Regions from separate parts of the Paenibacillus spongiae genome, predicted to be linked through region 1. Evidence: riboswitches for the same ligand, from Rfam matches in the RefSeq annotation. Region 1 holds a riboswitch; the other holds the start of a gene.
What was found. Region 1 has a riboswitch for cyclic di-GMP ahead of L1F29_RS32770 (putative bifunctional diguanylate cyclase/phosphodiesterase). Riboswitches for the same ligand answer to the same signal wherever they lie in the genome.

Region 1 (3,207 bases):
CTTGCGAGGCGCGGCAGCTTGCCGGTCTCATGGCGCAGCGCAATGGCGGGCATACCGGCCGCATGCGCAAGGAGATCAAGGAGGCGCTGCGCCTTATCGCGCGCGATTACGCGCAGATTGAGCTGGCCAACGCGGCGAGGCAGGTCAACTTGAGCCCCAGCTGGTTCGCCGCGCTCTTCCGCAACGAGACCGGCAAGAGCTTTCACGACTATGTGCAGGATTGCCGGCTGGATCGGGCGAAGAGCCTGCTTCGGACAACGGATATGAAGGTATACGAAGTGGCCGATAGCGTGGGGATACCGAATTCGCGATATTTTTCCCGTTTGTTCTCCGAATATGCCGGCGCAACGCCGCTGGACTACCGCAAGGGGCAACAGGCAGCCAGATGATTGTGTGAAATACTGCAAAAATCAGGATGACGCGAGAGAGCGAATTCCTGATTTTTTATTTTAATATAGGGGCTGTTACAGGTTGATTATGTTATAATGATATGGTTTATTTTCGCCAATATTTCATAAGGGGTCCAATAGGTCCATACACAGGATCCATCTCCGGCAGAGGCACATGCGGAATCTCATCCAAGGACTTCAATCTGTCTTCAGGTGCTTCCTTGCGGAGGTTGTAATTCATACCATCCGGGTATGCCCCTACAACTTGAAAGTCAGCGCTTGCGCTTAGCTTCTTATGCGCGGTGCCTGCCGGGAGAACGACGACATCCCCGGCCTGGACAGACACTTCAGTTCCTTGCACGCCTCCCAGCTGCAGGGCTGCTGAGCCTCTCGTCACGCCCAATACTTCATGTGCGTTGCTATGGTAGTGATGGAAGTCGAACACGCCGTTCGTCCAGCTGTTCCGCCAATTGTTCCGGTTAAAACGGCGTTCGGTTTGCGCGGTATCCTCTTTCATGGCGCCCAGGTACAGGATGACAGGGAGATGGCGGTTATTCGGCATGACGCCATCGTCTTCGAAATAATAGATTTGAACCCCGGTTTGTTCCATTGTAAAGCAGCCTCCATTCATCAGCTCGAATCGATTTATACGCGAACCCATTCTTTTCCGATTAAACATTCCTTATTTCGACATGATTCGATATTACTATATAGACAGTGGAAGTCCACGCCCCTATAATGGTTATATAGTCATGTTATTAATAGTTAATAAGCACTACATCAACCAAAACATACATAATTTCATCTTAAAGGCAAACTTATTGAAAAATAAGGACGCAAAGTCATGGGCCTAACGCAGATCGGCAGATTTGCTATGGTTGCCAGACCGCCAGCTGTGGAGAACTATCCGGGGGGCGGATAGTTCTTTTTTATATAAGCAAAGCGTAGGCTTTGCTTATTTCTGAGGGGAGAAACTACTGACGTCGCTGGGACGGCGTCCGCCGCTCTCCCCGCGCGATCGGAAAGTTCAAGGCTGATTGCCAACGCGATTCTGGTCTTATTCAGAGGGAGAAGCTTACTTCGCCGCAGAAGACGGCGAAAGCGTCTCTGCTTATTACTCGGACAAAAACGAAGACAAGCCTGTAGGAGGGAAGATGGAAGTGCCGGCATATGTTTTTGCTTTGCTCCTGGTTATCGTATATCTTATCGCTCATTTGTATTGGTTAAGCAAAAAAAGAATGCTATCGGCGGAGAGTGAAGCGTTCCTGCGAAAGGAACGAAGACTGCTGGAACGAACGGCATTTATGACCCATCATGACATGCTCTCGGGATTGCCGAACCGTCACTATTTCGAGAAGAAGCTGACGCAAGAGCTCCGGCGGCTGGAAGAGCCGGACCAAGCAAGTCGTATGCTGGCGGTCATGTTCATCGATCTGGACCGGTTTAAATACATAAACGATATCTACGGCCACACAACCGGCGACGAAATTATCCGGCTGGTCGGCAGACGGCTGAAGGAAAGCAGCGATAGCCGGATTACGGTAGCCCGGCTCGGCGGAGACGAGTTTGCCGTACTCTTCACGGACATCGATGGGCGCGACGAGCCTTTCGAGTGGTCGCAGGCCATGCTGGATGTGATGGGTACGCCGTTGCAGCTCGCTCCGCTTGAGCTGCGATTGACGGGCAGCATCGGAATTACCGTTGCCCCCGAGGACGGAACGACGACGATGGATCTGATGAGGAATGCGGATATCGCCTTATACAAGGCGAAGGCGCTCGGCCGAAACAAATGCTGCTTCCATACGAAGGAGTTAAATCGCGCGTTCAAGAAGAATCTTGCCATTGAGCAAGCGTTGCGCAAGGCGCTCGAGCAGGAGGAGTTTGTGCTCCATTACCAGCCGCAATATGGCGCCGGCAATAAGCAATTGGTCGGCGCAGAGGCTCTGATCAGATGGCAGCCGCGGGTTGGTCCGCTGGTATCGCCGGCCGATTTCATTCCCCTTGCCGAAGAGACGGGACTTATCGTGCCGATCGGGGAATGGGTTCTGCGAACCGCCTGCAGCCAAGCCGCCGATTGGCTCCAGCGGGGGTTACCGCCGTTCCGAATTTCGGTGAATGTATCCCCCCGTCAATTGGACGAATCGGATTATGCCGAGAATGTGCTGGCGATTCTGGGGGAGACAGGGCTGCCACCCCAGTATTTAATGCTTGAGATTACGGAAGGCGTCGCCATCCGGGAAGAGAAGGAGACGCTTGCCAAGCTGCTCCCACTCAAGCAGCAGGGCGTTCAATTCGCGATAGACGACTTTGGGACCGGCTATTCTTCGTTGAGCTACTTAATGGGGGTCCAGGCCGATGCGCTGAAGATCGCTCAGATGTTCATCAACTACGTTCCCGGTTGTCCGGGTCAGGCGGCGATTGTGAAGGCCATCGTGGCCATGGCGGGAAGCTTGAAGCTTACTGTCATCGCCGAAGGCGTAGAGACGGAGGAGCAGTTCGAATTTTTGCGTTCGCAGGGTTGTCATTGGATTCAAGGTTATTACTTTATGAAGCCGGTTACGGCCATGGAGTTCGAACGGCTTCATCCCATATCGGATCGCGAAGAAGGCGCCGTGTAGCGGCGCTTTTTTTCTTCGTTCCAACGCGGTATTAATTAAAAAAGTCCCCTTCCGCTATAATAACGGTCAGGGGACTTGTCGTATGAGTCCTGTGATAAATTAGATAACGCCTTGAGCAAGCATGATTCTTGCAACCTTCAGGAAGCCAGCGATGTTGGAGCCGACAACCAGATTGCCCTTGCTGCCATACTCTTCAGCGG
Region 2 (3,207 bases), 2.2 Mb from region 1:
GACGATAACGCCATTGGACTTATAGAGATCGATAAGATCGATCTCAAGCTGCCGATCCTGGAAGGGGCCTCTCAGGCAAACTTACGATATGCAGCCGCCCATATGACGGAGACGAATCCAATCGGTCAAACCGGCAATGCCGCCATAGCGGCTCATCGAGCCAGAACCAAGGGCCGTTTATTCAACCGGTTGAACGAGCTTGAGATTGGCGATAAAATTACGATTCAAACGAACGATAAGCAATTGACTTATAATGTGAACAAAATTTCGATCGTGGAACCGACCGACTTATCGGTTCTGGCAAGCAGCGACAAGGAGTCGATCGTTACGCTGATTACGTGCGAGCCGCTGAAGAACCCGACTCACAGGCTGATTGTACAAGCCTCCCTGGAGAGCTGAATTCTTCCAAAATAATAAAACTGCCGGAGCGAATGCCCGGCAGTTTTTTGGTATCTGCAGCAGATCAATAGGTCTTTTCCACTTTATAATCTTTGGCGGATTTTGCGAAGGTGAACGGTTTTTCGGATTTTTTCAAACCGGTATCGACCGTCGTATCCACCAGAACCCATTTTCCGTTCAAATAGACTTCATTCCAGGCATGGTAGCCGTCAACCTGGCTGGTTGTTCCCATCACAAGCTTGGCCGGTATGCCTTCGCTGCGGAGCATCGCGGCATATAAGGAGGCGAAATTGTAGCATACCCCTTTGCTTGCTGCGAGCGTTGCGTCAATGTCCGGTATATAAGCCGAGTCGGTCAGCTTCTTGGCCAGCACGAAGTCATATTTCACATTGCTAATGATGTATTGGTAGATGGCCTTAGCCTTTTCTTCATCCGTCTTGCTGTTGCGGGTCAGTTCCTTTGCTTTGGCGGCGGTTTTCTTTGCATCCATCCAGTTTACATGCTGGATCGAGTGCAAGTAGATATCCGCTCCGTTCGGCACTTTGACCGTAACCGACTTGGACAAGACCGCCCGGTATTTCGTCTTCGTCACATTCTCCAAAATGACAACGCTGTATGCCCCATTGCCCATTTGGAGAGGGAGCCATATCGGCTTCGTTGCTTTCGCCTTATCCAATGAGTAAGTGTATGAATTTGCACCCTTCGTAATGACGGCTTTCGTCACCTTGCCCGCAGGGGCATCATAACGAATTCCGATCGCTCCCTTATCCAGCTTGGACAGGTCAAGCCGTTCGTCTTCCGCCTCAGCGGCAGACGCACTCGGAATTATAGCTGCTGTCAGAATAATAACTACCATTATCATAAACGACAATTTTCTCATCGGATAAAACTCCTTTCGGTAGCTGGCTGCCATCCATTCGGGAAGGCCCTGTAGCTTTGCGTCCCTGCCTTTCGGCAGGTTTGCCGTTATCGTACTTGTTTCATCGGAACAAACAAAAAAAGCCTGAACATTCGGTAGCTGGCTGCCATCCATTCCGGGAAGGCCCTGTAGCTTTGCGTCCCTGCCTTTCGACAGGTTTGCCGTTATCGTGTGGCTTTATCTACGACATAATCACTGGATTCTATGTTCAATATACATGACTGCTAGACTACTGTCTATCTATTCATGCAATAATTTCGCGATGATTGGCGAGGCCTGACGCGCTTGCATCAGGCCCCGCCCCATTGGATCGCTATTATTGCGTCTTGCCGTTCATTCTTCTTCTGATGAGCATGAATGCTCCCAGAATAATAATGCCAAGACCCGCAAATTGATACGGCAGGCTGCTGTCTTCTCCGGTCTTCGGCAAGGTTGTGAGCCCACTGCTGGATGGTTTTCCTTTCGGGCCTCCGTCCAGGCCTCCAAGCGGATTACGATCCGTATCAACTTCATACAAGTCCTCGGGCGAAGTACCCGGCTTGACGTTCGTCCCCGGTTTGCTCGGGTTAGTCGTATCTGTCGGAGTTCCCGGTTTGCCCGGCTCTGACGGATCTGTCGGCTCTCCAGGCTTGGTCGGAGGCGTTTCTTCCTCTCCCGGCTCTGTTGGCGTTTCCGGATCAACTTCTTCTTCCGGTTCCGTCGGCTCGCCTGGATCTACTACCGGCGGCCAAGGAAATACTGGCGGAGGAGTCGGATTAACCGGCGGATCCGGCAGCTTCTTGTTCGTTATCGTTTCGAGCGCGTTCGCCGAATTAATCGTAACTTCAAGATCAGCTGCATTCAACTCGTATCCTGCAGGAGCTTTGATCTCCTTCAAGATGTAAGTGCCGTATCTGAGATTTGTGAAATCGGCTTTGCCGTCCGCATCGGTCGTCTGCTGGCTGCCCGGTACAATCGTCCCATTCGATAGCTTGCGATCTAATTGGAATACGGCACCAGGAAGCGTTACGACTGTGTTCTTCTCATCAACCTTAAGGATGGACAGGCTGCCTCTCAATCCGCTGCCTGTACCCGACCCGGACGATTTGCCGACTACGATGGTCTTCTCCGAGCTCAAATCGGTTACGTTTACGCCCGTGCCCGCGAACGTGACTGCGTTGCTTAACTCATCCCCGTCGTCCGCGGCAATCGTAGATTTGTATTCCAAGATGTAAGCGGTGCTGATCGGATTCTTGAAAGAAAGTTCGAAGGTTTGTCCGCCGCCGGCTGCCTTCGTTACGGCAACGGTATAATCCGTTCCTTGGACCAGCTCTTTGCTTACGTCCTTCGTCACTCCGCCGTTCCCGTCAACAATCGCTTGATATAGATGGAACGAATCTTCTTTGATGATTTGCCCATCGCTGGATTCATCGATAATTTTGGCATTCGTAACATGGGATTGACCTTGATTGATCGTAATCGTCCAATCAATGTCGCCCCCGTTCTGCTTGCCGCCCTTCGTTACATACTCGGTACCGTGGGGAATCGCAACCGATGCGTACAAGCCTTCGGTAACTTTATCGATTCCCTCATGCAGATATGCCGTATTTTCTACTTTATCCGCGATAATCGTATTATCCAATATCGTTTCGAACGTGACATAGTAAGGCTTGTCGATCGTTTGATTAAACTTCACATGCAGCTTGTTATCTCCATCGACGGAGTGCGTATAAATCGTTCCGTCATCTGGAATAGGGGTGCTGGCAATCTGGAACCCCCCGTCCTTCTTAATGCTCATGTCAAACAATTTCAACGATCCGTCTACGAATGATTGACCGGCAAGCAGCGGATCGATCAGTTCAGCGTTGCTGACCGTTTTGCCGTTGTAGTTAAAGCCAACCTTCCACGTA

Region 2: another riboswitch for cyclic di-GMP. It lies ahead of L1F29_RS23345 (transglutaminase-like domain-containing protein); the one in region 1 lies ahead of L1F29_RS32770 (putative bifunctional diguanylate cyclase/phosphodiesterase).

What each region holds. Positions count from the first base shown of each region.
Region 1 covers NZ_CP091430.1:7,297,835-7,301,041, reverse strand. Annotated here, with positions in the region: gene L1F29_RS32780 (response regulator) at 1-389, shown strand, start outside; gene L1F29_RS32775 (cupin domain-containing protein) at 496-999, opposite strand; cyclic di-GMP riboswitch class I at 1,191-1,283, shown strand; gene L1F29_RS32770 (putative bifunctional diguanylate cyclase/phosphodiesterase) at 1,550-3,007, shown strand; gene gdhA (NADP-specific glutamate dehydrogenase) at 3,107-3,207, opposite strand, start outside.
Region 2 covers NZ_CP091430.1:5,134,748-5,137,954, forward strand. Annotated here, with positions in the region: gene L1F29_RS23340 (class D sortase) at 1-399, shown strand, start outside; gene L1F29_RS23345 (transglutaminase-like domain-containing protein) at 464-1,279, opposite strand; cyclic di-GMP riboswitch class I at 1,294-1,374, opposite strand; cyclic di-GMP riboswitch class I at 1,410-1,491, opposite strand; gene L1F29_RS23350 (LPXTG cell wall anchor domain-containing protein) at 1,635-3,207, opposite strand, start outside.